2 regions of the Peribacillus sp. FSL K6-5616 genome follow, and region 2 is predicted to be linked to the other one. Evidence: riboswitches for the same ligand, from Rfam matches in the RefSeq annotation. Region 2 holds a riboswitch; the other holds the start of a gene.
The links. A riboswitch is a leader RNA that binds a small molecule or an ion and turns the genes downstream of it on or off. The one in region 2 is predicted to bind S-adenosylmethionine.
Positions count from the first base shown of each region.

Region 1: another riboswitch for S-adenosylmethionine. It lies ahead of MHB45_RS19115 (hypothetical protein); the one in region 2 lies ahead of MHB45_RS21805 (5-methyltetrahydropteroyltriglutamate--homocysteine S-methyltransferase).

Region 1 is NZ_JBBOYT010000001.1:3,949,924-3,957,156, forward strand. Features, by position in the region: gene MHB45_RS19105 (methionine ABC transporter permease) at 1-514, opposite strand, end outside; gene MHB45_RS19110 (methionine ABC transporter ATP-binding protein) at 536-1,552, opposite strand; gene MHB45_RS19115 (hypothetical protein) at 1,590-1,853, opposite strand; SAM riboswitch class I at 1,898-2,009, opposite strand; gene MHB45_RS19120 (GNAT family N-acetyltransferase) at 2,127-2,603, opposite strand; gene MHB45_RS19125 (nuclear transport factor 2 family protein) at 2,613-3,041, opposite strand; gene MHB45_RS19130 (amidohydrolase family protein) at 3,431-4,741, opposite strand; gene MHB45_RS19135 (zinc-dependent alcohol dehydrogenase family protein) at 4,922-5,899, opposite strand; gene MHB45_RS19140 (ABC transporter ATP-binding protein) at 6,063-6,851, opposite strand; gene MHB45_RS19145 (FecCD family ABC transporter permease) at 6,867-7,233, opposite strand, start outside.
Region 2 is NZ_JBBOYT010000001.1:4,480,573-4,487,805, forward strand. Features, by position in the region: gene glpK (glycerol kinase GlpK) at 1-1,284, opposite strand, end outside; gene MHB45_RS21790 (MIP/aquaporin family protein) at 1,304-2,128, opposite strand; gene MHB45_RS21795 (glycerol-3-phosphate responsive antiterminator) at 2,354-2,896, opposite strand; gene MHB45_RS21800 (hypothetical protein) at 3,069-3,488, opposite strand; SAM riboswitch class I at 3,645-3,746, shown strand; gene MHB45_RS21805 (5-methyltetrahydropteroyltriglutamate--homocysteine S-methyltransferase) at 3,828-4,931, shown strand; gene MHB45_RS21810 (LysR family transcriptional regulator) at 4,985-5,863, opposite strand; gene MHB45_RS21815 (aldehyde dehydrogenase family protein) at 5,979-7,233, shown strand, end outside.

The DNA.
Region 1 (7,233 bases), 530 kb from region 2:
CGACCCCGCCTGCACCGACGGCACCTGCCATCGCCGTAGATCCAACAAGCCCGATTGTCGCTGTTGTAAATGTCAGGATTAACGAACTAAGTCCCTCGGGAATCAAAAAGCGGTAAATGATTTGCCATGTTGTCGCCCCCATCGCCTGAGCTGCCTCGATGATCCCTTTGTCCACTTCCAACAGCGAGTTTTCCACAAGCCGTGCAATATAAGGAGCCGCGTAAAAGATTAGCGGAACAATGGCCGCATTCGTTCCGATTGCACTGCCGACAATCATTCTTGTAAACGGAATGAGTGCTACAAGCAAGATGATGAAAGGAACGGACCGCAGGATATTGATGATCGGGTTCAATACATTAAAAATCCATTTATTCTCCAGGATGTGACCCTTTCTTGTAATGACAAGCAGGATACCGAGCGGAAGCCCGATCAATCCGGAAAATATCAATGAGATGGCTACCATATAAAGTGTGTCACCGAAAGCTGTCGACAGCTGGTCTGCCGTTATTTCCATTCCCCAAAGCGTATTACCCATTTATACTTGCACCTCCTGGACGAGAATCCCCTCATCTTTAATATATTGATAAGCCTTGTCGACCTCATTTTTGCTCCCCGTTACTTCGATGATCAAATTCCCGAAAGGCGTTTCTTGGATTTCAGAAATATTGGCTGATAAGACACTTAAATGAACATCATATTTCTTCGAGATGGTTGAAAGTAAAGGAGTACCCGAAGTAGTTCCAATAAAATTAATTTTCCAAATAATCGGGATATGGGACCCTATGCTTTTTAAGAAACTTTGTGGAATTTCGTCATGTATGACCGTTCTCACGAAGTTTTTTGCAATATCCGTTTGCGGCTTGGCAAAAACTTCGAAAACCGAACCTTGTTCAACGACGCAGCCGCCCTCCATGACCGCTACCTTATTGCAAATTTCCCGAATGACAGACATCTCATGAGTGATTAGCAAAATGGTGATATTGTATTCTTTATTAATTTTTTTTAAGAGCTGCAGAACTGCACTCGTTGTTTGTGGATCCAATGCCGACGTAGCTTCATCACACAATAAGATCGATGGATTCGTAGCCAATGCCCTCGCAATGCCGATCCGCTGCTTTTGCCCGCCGGATAATTGTTCCGGATAACTCTTTGCTTTGCTCGATAAGCCAACGAACTCCAATAGCTCGCCTACACGTTCTTTGATTTCCTTAGCCGGAGTTCCCGATAAAACCAGCGGCATGGCAATATTATCAAAAACAGTTTTTGAGTTTAGTAAGTTGAAATGCTGAAAGATCATCCCGATTTTTTTCTTTTCTGCCCGTAATTCCTTCGGGCTTAATTTGGTTAAATCCTTGCCCCCAACAACCACCGAACCATCTGAAGGATGTTCAAGCAAATTGACCAACCTGATCAACGTACTCTTTCCGGCCCCGCTATAACCGACTACCCCGAATATATCCCCCTTTTCCACTGTCAAATCAATGCCCTTCAAAGCCTCGACAGTCTGTTTCTTTGTTTGATAAACCTTTTTAACACCTTGAAACTCAATCATCCAATCTCCCCCCATGCTGTTTATTTGTACGAATTCCTTATCCAGAGAGAAGAGCTTTGCAACGCTTCATAATGATAGGGTTAAATTCTGTCAAACTCACGAGTAAATCTGCAAAATTCACGAGTAAATGCACCAAACTCACGAGTAAATCTGCGAAATTCACGAGTAATTGCACCAAACTCACGAGTAAATCTGCGAAATTCACGAGTAATTGCACCAATTCTCCAAATAACCATATACATTTTGAATTAACAAAAGAGGCCTCTTCCGTCATCAGACAGAAGAGGCCTCTTTTAGACATAAAAAAGAGTAAACTCTTAAAATTAATTATCTAAGAAAAGCTCCTTCTTATCTTTCAAACTTTCGTCCGTTGGAATTAGCACAGTATTTTTACAAAAGTAAAAACCCGCTGCCGAGGTATCATAGGGCCAAGTCCCTCCACATCTCTTGATAAGAATTAACGTTATATTTAATTATGTCCTTCACTATATATTCTAATTCCACTAAAGTCAACCATATTTTTCATCGCGATAAATAGTTTCATAGTATAGTGAATCGATACTTTTTAATTATATTAATATAATGATTTACTCATTCTCCATACAGGGTATTTTTCATTTTCTTCCCTTATCTTCACCATGCCTGAATTCGTATATAAAGAAATCGCCCTTTGATTATCCGGAGAAACCCTTAAGTGATATTCGGATACATTAAATTGCCTGAAAAAGTTTTCTGCGTAGCGAACCAATTCCTTGCCAAGGCCTTTACTGCGGTATTCGGGAATAAGATAAAATAGATTCACATAGCCAATTTCAGTTCCTTCATACTCCCGAATTTGAAGTTCCATTTGTCCAATCGGTTCTTGGTCCTTTTCAATGATCACCTGTCCATCCGGAAATTTGCGGACCCTTTCTTCCATTCGTTGCAGATATGCATGTTCATCTCCCAAACCAGCATCAGTTCCAAAACTTACAACAAAGGAATCTTTCCGGAAATTAATGATAGTATCTTTATCTTTGTCCGTATCAATGGTCCGAAAGATCAACTTCATCCACCCCTATCATTTTAGTGAAATAGTTTTCAAGCAGGGAAAACTTTCTTTTTCATAAAAAAAAAGGGCATAAAGGAGCCCTTTTGTTTTTGTGCCTTGATGAAAAAACATTTGCCATCTTCCATTCGCACACTTCCAAATTGAACTTCTTAAGGTATGTTCCAGCTTATCTTCATCAAAAATCCGGTATGTAGTTAGCACGGTATCATCAGACAATGGATGCATCTCAAATTGACTTAGTGTCATGTTCACCGCTCCGGCTCCCTCTTGCCCCATAAAATCACTTTTTGTCCATATGTTACCTGAACTGCCGAACTCAAAGAAATCATCTTTCAATAATGATGAAAGTACTTCTGGAGATGTACGAACTTCAGATTTTAACAATTTCTCCTCCAGCTGATACAAATGCTCTTTTAATAATGAAGATTCCCTGTCCATTCATCTTATCCTCCTTTTTCAACCATTTCCCTCGAAGAAACCAAATAGGAAAATCGTGAATAATTAATACGTAGATTTTCAGTAATTCATGAACCATGCGATTTAAGTTTTTTTATCCAGCTGCTTGCTGATTAGCAGTTGGCTCATCTTGCGGTCAGCGGCATTATCTCGTTTTTAACCGTTTTTGCCGTCCCCATTATATTACTATTTTTAGCTGGCTTACTTCGTAACTGGACTCACAACGGATTTCTAAGTGTTAAAAATAATTTATTCCACGATACTAGCGGCCATTCCTTTTTTACTGCCATATTACTCCCACCCCAATAAAAAAAAGGAGCTGCAAATGGCAGCTCCTTTCTTCTGTGCATCCGGTTGTTCTCCCATCAGTGTTATCGTGATAGGGTTCCTTGCAGACGATTGGTTTCGGCGATTACTTTTTCTTCATCGATCGTTAAGCAGCGGCCATCTTTCACGACCATTTTGCCATCAATGTATACATCACATACGTCATTTCCGCGTGCTGCATAAAGCAGGTGCGAATAGGCTTCACTCAGTGGCTGCAGGTGTTCTTTGTTATATGGGTAAATGGTGATGAAATCCGCTTTTTTACCAGCTTCCAGTAATCCTGTGTGACCCATGCCTATCGCTTCGGCGCCCATTCTTGTGGCCATGGCGAGTGCTGTTTGGGCAGGGAATTTTGTGGCATCCTTATACATTCCTTTTTGCAGCAATGCGGCTGTCCTCATTTCTTCGAACATATCGAAGTTGTTATTGGAGGCGACGCCATCTGTTGCCACTCCCACTTTAATGCCTGCATCAAGAAGGCTGACGACATCGGCTATCCCAGATCCGAGCTTCAGATTACTGATCGGATTATGGGCAACGCGAACATCATGCTGTTTTAGGATCGCCCGCTCTTCATCATTAAGGACCACTCCATGTGCCATCACTGTAGGCTGATCGAACAGGCCTAGACGGCGAAGGTGCTCGACAGGACGGGATCCGTACCGTTTTTCGATGTCGAGGATTTCAAAGTCCGTTTCCGATACGTGGATGTGCACCATCAAATCATTCTCTTTTGCAATTCGTGCACTTTCCATGATCGCTTCAGGTGTGCAGGCGTATGGGCTATGCGGTGCGACCATGGTAGTCAGGCGGCCATCGGCAAATGCTTTATAGTTTTTTGAAAACTGCTCAGCCCCCATGAGGTTCGCTTTCTGGTCATTTTCGGTACCCAAGCTGAAGATTGTATAGGAAAAGGCTCCGCGCATTCCTGTTTCGCCTATCGTCTCCATGACAGCACCGGCATCTATTCCCTTAGGATTGAACATATCCGAAAATGTCGTGGTTCCTGATTTCATCATTTCCATAATGCCTAGCTGTGAACTTACAGAGGCGATTTCCGTTGTAAACTGGCTTTCGATCGGCCATATTTTCGTTTCAAGCCATGGCTTCAGCAGCATATCGTCCCCGATACCGCGTAAAAGGGTCATTACAATATGCGAATGGGCATTCACAAGGCCTGGCATGATCCATTTCCCGCCAAGGTTGACCACTTGATCTGCATCTGCCAATTGTTGTTCATCATGCTGGCCGATGTAGGATATGGTATGATCTTGTACAATCATCATGCCGTTTTCAATGATTTGGTTTTCCTTGTCCATCGTAAAAAATGTAGCATCCACATATATTGTTTTCATAAGTATTTCCTCCAAAGTCGTATCAGTATCAACATGTCCTATTCCGCATTCTAAACTAGCACCTTACAGGTAATCAAGTAATTCCATATTATCAGGGGCCATTTCACTTTACCTTAGGAACCTATTGGAAGAGCACCAAGATGAATGCTTCCTTCAATTAAGTGGTTATCCTTTGCGAAATCAGCTGCTTAAAAATATCTTCCCTTTATTGCTCGTGACAATAATCGCTTCTTGAACATCTTGAAGGCTGTAGTGGGAATCCGGCATCATGAACTTCAACTTTTCATCTGCAATGAACCCCATCAAAAGGTTAAATGTTTCATGCCAAGTTCGAACGGAAGCCTGCTGATTCCAATGCCGAAGATGAAACATTCTAACATCCACTTTTGTCCTTTGTGAAATTTTCGCCCAATTCACAGACTGTCCTGATAAAAGGCCAATCGTTAATAAGATGCCATTAGGCCGTACACAAAAAGCCAGTTCTGAACCATCGATGCCGCCCACTGAATCTATGGCCGCTTTCGCGCCGCGCCCATTCGTCATTTCCATCACTGTATCCTGCAATGATGATCGGGACGTATCGATCACATATGACGCACCAAGTTCAAGCAGTTCTTCCGTATACTTATCGTTTCTCGTTACAGCAATCAGCTTAAATCCAAGAATCTTGGATAACTGGGCGAGTATACGGCCAATGGAAGATCCGCAAGCATTTACGAGTAATACATCATCCGGTTTCAAAGTTAATACTTCTGTACTGATAAGCCATGCGGTTATCGGGTTTATATATAATTGCGCTGCTATATGATCTTCAATCGAATCCGGAATGACGATCGCCAGCTCCGCTGATGTTTTAACATAATCCTGCCAGGTCCCTTCACCGCGCAAAGGCAGAACACGCTTGCCTATCAGCTCTTTCGAAACTGCTGGACCCACCTCTTCAACAATGCCGACCCCTTCATAACCAGGTATGGAAGGCAAGGGGATTCTGTGGGAATAGGCACCGCGAATGGGCAGCAAGTCAGACGGATTAATGGGACGTGTGATCATCCGAACAAGGACTTCCCCCTCGAAAGGTTTTTGAATACATTTATTTTCAACTTTTAAAACCGTTTGCGGATCCCCAAATTCATAGAATGTAATACATTTGGCTTCCAAAATAGTTGTCTCCTTTAATATATAAGTCTTTCCATTTTAACATTTAACCTCTTGATCTAAAATATCTTAACAACCCCTATCCAACATTCCTTCGTATATTAGCAAAAAAGCCAACAATGAATATGTTGACTTAATTACTTCTGCACGGCCGGCGCTAGTTTTTCTAATCCTGAGATAAACCAATGGGAATGCATAGAGGCGTTTGCTCAACAGGGTTTTCAATAATACAGCATTCCAGTCTGAAAACGTCCTTGATCATCTCTTTTGTGAATACCGTTTCAGGCGGTCCCTCTTTATAGATTTTTCCCTGCTTGATGCTAATCAGATGATCGGCATACTGTGCCGCTTGATTCAAATCATGCAGAACCATGACAATCGTGCGTCCATACGTTTCGTTTAAATCGCGCAGTAATTCCAATATTTCAATTTGGTGCGCTAAATCCAGATAGGTTGTCGGTTCATCTAACAGTAAAAGGTCGGTATCCTGTACCAAGGCCATCGAAATCCATGCTCTTTGCCTTTGTCCTCCAGATAATGCATCCAATGTCCGATCAGCGAACTCCGTCATTTTTGTTGCTGATAAGGCACGGTCGACAATCCTATGATCTTCTGGGGTTTGTCTGGAAAATAAGCCTTTGTGCGGATGCCTGCCATAATAGCATAGTTCTTTAACGGTTATATCTTCCGGAGCTTCCGGAGCTTGGGGCAAGATGGCCAATTTCTTGGCCACTTCTTTGGAAGATTGCTGATGAATGGCCTTTCCATCTAAATAGATCGTGCCTTGCTGCGGCATCAATAATCTAGCTAGAGACCGCAGAATCGTAGATTTGCCACAACCATTGGAACCAATGATTATACTGATCTTACCTTCAGGAATTTCCAAATCGATATTATCAATGATTTGAGTTGCCCCATAAGAGAGCGAAAGATGCTCTGCTGATAATGTTGTCATGATATTCAGCCTTCCTTATGTTATTTTTCTTTCACGGCGCAATAGATATAAAAAATATGGTACACCAATCACCGCAGTGATAATTCCGGCGGGGATTTCTATTGGAGGGAATAATCCTCTTCCTAGGCTATCGGCAACAAGTAGAAAGATCGAACCAAAAAGAGCTGAAGCGGGAAGTAAAACCTTGAATTTTGACCCTACCACTCTCCTTGCAATATGGGGGGCGATCAAACCAATGAACCCGATCGAACCAACCGTAGCTACACAGACTCCGATCAATATGACAGAAACGCTTATCAATATATAACGCAGTAATTTTGACCTTTCACCGAGACCTGTAGCTATATCATCTCCAAGGCTCAGTACATCCATTTTAGAAGTT
Region 2 (7,233 bases):
GGGCACACGTAATAAGTCGCCCTGGAATTGCATCAAGAAGTCATTCTTGACTGCCCCGCCATCCACTCTTAATGTTTGCAGCTCGATTCCTGAATCTGCCTCCATTGCATCAAGGACATCCTTCGTTTGATACGCAAGTGATTCAAGTGTGGCACGAATGAAATGTTCTTTTGATGTGCCGCGCGTCAAACCAAAAACGGCTCCCCGCACTTCGCTGTCCCAATATGGAGTTCCAAGTCCTACGAAAGCTGGTACCACATATACTCCATCCGTACTTTCCACCCGTTTTGCATAGGCCTCGCTGTCCTTGGCATCATGCAGCATCCGCAGGCCATCGCGGAGCCATTGGATGGCGGAGCCAGCTACGAATATACTGCCTTCAAGTGCATATTCGACCTTCCCATTCAAGCCCCAAGCAAGGGTCGTCAATAGTCCGTGTTCGGAGCTGACAGCCTTGGTTCCTGTATTCATGAGCATGAAACAGCCTGTTCCATACGTATTTTTAGCCATTCCTTCATTAAAGCAGGCTTGGCCGAATAATGCTGCCTGCTGATCACCGGCTGCCCCGGCGATCGGAATCGATTGGCCGAAGAAATGATAGTCGATCGTACGTGCATATTCCTCTGAGGAAGGCCTCACTTCCGGCAGCATCGACTTTGGTACAGTCAATATCTCAAGCAGTTCTTCATCCCATTTCAGTTCATGGATATTGTACATCAATGTCCGGGATGCATTGGAATAGTCCGTTACATGAGCCTTGCCTCCTGATAGCTTCCAGATCAGCCAAGTATCGATGGTACCGAATAACAGCTTGCCTTCATCTGCCTTTTGCCTTGCCCCTTCCACATTATCGAGGATCCATTTCACTTTCGTTCCGGAAAAATAGGCATCTATCAACAATCCCGTTTTATCCCGGAATAAATCATTAAGTCCCTTTTCCTTCAACTCATCACAGATTCCACTTGTTTGCCTGGACTGCCATACAATCGCATTATAGACAGGTGTACCTGTTTCCTTATCCCAAACGACTGCCGTTTCACGCTGATTGGTGATCCCGATACCGGCAATTTGCTCTGGTTTTACACCGGATTCAGATAGTACACCGGCAATCACCGCCAGGATCGATCCCCAAATCTCATTGGCGTTATGCTCGACCCAGCCTGGTTTAGGGAAATGCTGTGTGAATTCCTTTTGGGAGGAATGGACGATTTCCCCCTTTTCATTAAATAAAATCGCCCTAGAACTTGTTGTTCCTTGATCTAATGATAAAATGTATTTTTCCATTGTGTATGCCCCCTTTTAATTAACTAGCGATATTTCTGCTATCCATTTCATTTGACTGTTTTTTACCAAAAGCATAGGCTACTATCAATAGTACCAGGCTTGCACCCATAACAGACCAAAATCCTGCCGTTATTTCCCCCATAAAAAATGCTTTATAACAAACGGCACCAAGTGAACCCCCTACAATCGGTCCAACGACCGGAATCCATGAATAGCCCCAGTTGGAATTGCCTTTACCAGGTATCGGCAGCAAAAAGTGAGCGATGCGCGGCCCCAGGTCGCGGGCCGGGTTAATGGCGTATCCTGTCGTTCCCCCAAGTGACATCCCGATCACGACAATCAATAACCCTACTGCGAATGGGTTTAGACCCTCTGTAAAATCATTGGCCCCTATAAATAATAGACCAAGAATAAGGATGAAAGTTCCAATCATCTCACTTAGTAGATTTGAAAATGTGTGCGGGATTGCAGGTGAAGTCGCGAACACACCAAGCTTCGCCCCTGGATCATCCGTAGCTTTCCAGTGTGGCAAATAGTGCAGGAATACTAGAGTTGCGCCGAGTATCGCGCCAATCATCTGGGCAACGATGTAACCGGGCACATCACTCCATGGAAATTCTCCAATAATGGCAAACCCAACTGTGACCGCCGGGTTTAAATGCGCCCCGCTTATGGACCCCACTGCAAAAACACCCATGGTAACAGCCAATCCCCATGCAATCGTGATAACGATCCAGCCGGCATCTTTTGCATAGGAACCCTTTAAGGATGAACCTGCCCCAATACCTGCTCCGAATAAAACTAAAATCATCGTGCCTAACACTTCTCCCCAAAATGGAGTCATGATAAAACCCTCCCCTGATAATTTTTTAAACCTTGCCAACAAATAAAAGGAGATCCACAGCAGAACTATCTTCATAAAAAAATTATGAATAGATCTGTTGTGAATCTCCTAGTCTCCGTCACATATATTAACTTGTACTGTAAAATATACTAGGTTATGAAAACGCTGTCAATAATTTGTGAGAAATTAATCTATTTTTCTGTAATTTTTTTCAATTTTTCCCTATTAGACGATATCCCATAATTCCGTTTTTGAAGTGGTGATTGACGATGCCCCTGCATCAAGGGCATTCAGGACTTCATCCGAAGTACGTATGAGGCCGCCTGCAAAAATCGGTGTCTGCAATCGTTCCTTCACTTCTTTTATCATCCATGGCATGGCGCCCGGCAATACTTCGATATAATCCGGCTTTGTTTTCTGCACCAGCTTATAACTTTTCTCAAGCGCATGTGAGTCTATTAAAAAGATTCGCTGGATGGCAATGACCCCCTTTTGCTTCGCCTTCAATATAACGCTTGATTTAGTCGAAATCAGCCCATAGGGGTTATATTCCTGACAAATGAATTCCGTCGCGTACTCATCACTTCTTATGCCATGGATCAAATCGACATGATAAATCATTTTCTTATTATGCTGCTTTGCCATCATACTTACATTTTTCAATTGTGAGATATGCAAATCAAGAAACACACCTATTTCATAGGAACTTTCTAGAAATCTTTCGAAATCCTTCATGCTTGCTGAAGCAGGCAAAATCTTCTGATCCATCATTATCCTCCTCATTCCCAGAAAAACTCAAAACTTCAAGTCATTTAGTATATTTTAAAGAGCTTGATTTATCAAACACATTTTTTCATGAACCATGTCATCTTAACACTATCATACCTGGCAAACCCTTTATAGGTTACGGCTAAGGATATATGTAAAATATCCCCTTAAATCATATAGAAAGTTTCATTTTCAATGCACCTTCGGCGAGTTCATACGATTTAATTGTGCCAATCGGAATTTTCCTCACGATGCTCCAAGCATTAACATTCATTTTGATTGCTCTTTTTTCATATTCAAAAAATGGCGGTCTGTTAAATATCCTTTGGTTGATGAAATTCCTGTCAATGGGTTCCATTTCCACTAATTCGAATGAAATCGTTCTTTTTTCCACATGAACCGGTTTTAATGTAATCCGGAAAGCCACGTTTTTCTTAAACATCATTTTTTTCACTTCCATCGTACCGGAAAGCACAATATGCCTTGGCGTAATCTCGACTTTAATATCCTGACCAGATGATTTCATTTTTATGATTCTCTCTATCATGGCTTCAGTTACCGTAAACGGTATGCCATTTTTGAATGGACTCATCCTTGCATCCCCTCCACACTCAAAGCATATGCCGGATTCCCTGATGCCGTTAACATTTCAGCCCGGGTTAATAAACGGTATATTCGAAATATTCCACCTCCACCCCTTGACCTTCATAAAAACTACCTGTATAGTCATAGTTAATTTAATAGACAACTCTTATCCAGAGAGGTGGAGGGACTGGCCCTTTGATGCCTCAGCAACAGACTGATCTTGTACTGTGCTAATTCCAGGAGTGTAAAAACTTGAAGATAAGAAGAGTATATAGCTTTATTGCCAACACCTCTTCTTATTTTTAAGAAGAGGTTTTTTATTTTTAAAAGGAAAGAAGGAATCAACATGTCAATCACATTAACGAAAGCACCATTCAGGGCGGACCACGTCGGAAGTTTATTAAGACCGGAACGTTTACATATTGCCAGAAAGGACTTTAAGGAAGGTACCATTTCAGCTGAGCGGCTTCGTGAAATTGAAACCGAAGAAATCAAACGGATCGTCGATAAACAAATTGAAGTTGGTTTAGAGTCCGTTACGGACGGTGAGTTCAGACGAACATGGTGGCACTTTGACTTCCTCGAACATTTAAATGGCATCGAGGGATATGTAACTGAAAAAGGCCTCACATTCGATGGTGCCGAAACAGAGAGATATAATGTTCGCAATACCGGGAAGGTTTCATTCAACCCTGAACATCCCTTCATTCGTGATTTCATTGAATTGAATAAAATCGTGAACGGACGTGCCGTTGCCAAGCAAACCATTCCCAGTCCGAATCAATTATTTGCTGCAGGCATTCATAATGAAGACGTCTACCCTGATATCGAAGACTATGCAAATGATATCATCAAAGCCTATCAGCATGCTTTGAAAGCCTTTTATGAAGCAGGTGTGCGTTATCTTCAATTGGATGATGTATATATTGCCAGACTTTCAGCTCCGGATTTCCAGTTCAAGGATGGAAAATATACGAGGGAACAATTAATTGATCTTGCACTTCGGGTCATTAATGGCGCATTGGAAGGCAAACCAGAAGACCTTATCGTCACTACCCACCTATGTCGCGGAAACTACCAGTCGACATGGGCGTTTGAAGGAAGCTATGCCCGTATCGCCCCAACTTTATTGGCAAAAGAAAAAGTGGATGGATTCTTCTTGGAATATGATGATCAACGCTCAGGGGATTTCAAACCCTTGAAATACATTCCAAATGGCGGTGCACGGGTCGTACTGGGTGTCGTCACTTCAAAAAATGGGGAAATCGAGGACAAGGAAGCTGTTAAGGCACGCATTAAAGAAGCCTCACACTTCGTTCCGCTCGAACAATTATGCTTAAGCCCCCAATGCGGCTTCGCCTCCACACATCACGGCAACAAGCTAACCGAAGCACAGCAATGGGAAAAACTGAAATTCGTCGTTGATTTAGCAAAAGAAGTATGGGAATGATTCATCCTTAAATGTAAAGTAAAAGCTAGGCATTAGGAAGGCCTAGCTTTTCTTCAAAACAACTCAATAAAATGTTTTGCCGTTTTGGAAAGATAACGATCTTGTCTAAAAACCAAGGCTATATTCGATTGAATTGAAGAATCGATAATATCCAGCACTTTCACTCCTTTTAAAATATGGGGTGAAACAGCTGATTTCGGAACAATACTCGCCCCAACTCCAGCTGCAACCAGAGAAAGCAGAACATTTACATCATGGCATTCGCATAAAATATTTAGCTGTATTTCCCGCTTTTTAAATTCCTCGATAATTTCCTCGTAAATCCCTGGTCCTTTTTCCCTATGCACTAAAAGCAATGGGATGTTTTCAATATCCTTTAAATGAACCCTATCCTTCGAAGTGAAGCTGTCCCAATCCTCAGGTACAACAAAAACATTCGGCACTTGTCCTAAGTTCAAACTGGAAAGACCCTTCATCTCGACAGGTAAATGAACAATGGCAAGTTCGATATCCTGATTCTCCAAATAATTACTTATTTCATATGGATCTCCTGCGAATATTTTAAAGGAAACGGAAGGATATTTTTTCTTGAAACTATTAATTTTATCAGGTAAATAAGACATATACGCAAGTACGGAACCTACTGAAAGTGTACCTTTAATTCCCTCACCCGTTTCCTTCACTTCGAGCAAGGAGTCCTCGAAATATTGCAGCATATCCTTAGCCTTCTCGTAAAGTACCCTCCCAGCTTCGGTCAACTCCATACTTTTACCGTTCCTTTTTCGCTCAAGTAAAGTAGTCCCTAATTCTTCTTCCATAAGGCGGAGCTGCTGGCTTAATGGCGGCTGTGACATATTCAACTTTTTGGCTGCACGGGAAACCTGGCCTTCTTCTGCAAGAATGAGAAAATATCGTAATTGTCTAATATCCATATTGGCACCTCTGATATATATGTATATCGTATATAAACTTAATTATATAGATATTTTAAATATGATACAAACAGCAGTAAAATATATTTGTTTACAACATAAAGGGGTGTTCAAAATGGAGAAATTCAAGGATTTAAACAAAAGCTTCATCAATGGGGAATGGATGGAAGGCTTAAGTCAACGCAGATATAATATTTTAAACCCATACAATAATGCCGTGATTTCAAATGTGAGCTTGGCTACATCAAAACAGCTCGAAGAATCATTTGAAATAGCAAAGAATGCTCAAAAAGGTTGGGCAAAAACATCAGCCGAAAAACGTCGTCAGGTCCTGCTTAAAGTTGGTGAATTCCTGCAGGAAAACCGGAATGAAATCGTTGAAATGATTTCCCGTGAAACAGGTGGATCGCTTATTAAAGCAAACGTTGAATTTCAGCTTACTATGGAAATAGTCGGAGAATCTACTAACATGGTGGATGAAATATATCAAATGCATGAAGTTCCGTCAGCTATAGAGCATAAAGTCAATCATATACATCGTCTGCCACTAGGAGTTATCTCTTCAATATCTCCGTTTAACTTTCCGATGAACTTGTCAATGAGAACCATCGCACCAGCCATTGCATTAGGAAATGCAGTCGTTCATAAACCGGACGTTCAAGTTGGATTTACTGGAGGAATCATCATCGCTGCAGCATTTGAATATGCCGGTCTTCCAAAAGGGGTCTTTAATATGATCCTTACTGACCTGGAAGAAATCGGTGATGGCATGCTGACAAACCCGATTCCTAAATTAATCAGCTTCACAGGCTCTACTCCTGTAGGACAGCACATCGGGGCCATTGCAGGGAAAAACCTAAAACGAGTTGCGCTGGAGCTCGGCGGTAATAATCCTTTCATTGTATTATCTGATGCAGATGTGGACCGTGCCGTTGATGCTGCAATCTTCGGGAAGTACATTCACCAAGGACAGATTTGCATGTGCATTAACCGCATAATCGTGCATAAAGACCTTTACGAAGACTTTACTGCAAAATTCGTTGAACGTGCAAAAGCTCTTCCATTTGGTGACCAATTAGATCCTAAAACAATCATTGGACCACTTGTCAACGAGCGTCAATTAGAAAAAGTACAACAAATCATCGAGGAAACTAAAGCTGCCGGGGTCAATGTTGCACTTGAGGGAAAACGCATTAGCAATGTGCTGACACCAACTATTTTCCGGGATGTACAGAACTCGGATAAAATCGCACAAACAGAAATGTTTTCTCCTGTCGTGTCCATCATTCGAACAGAAACGGATGAAGAAGCCATTGATATCGCCAATGACACCATTTATGGTTTAAGTTCGGCTATCTTCACTTCTGATC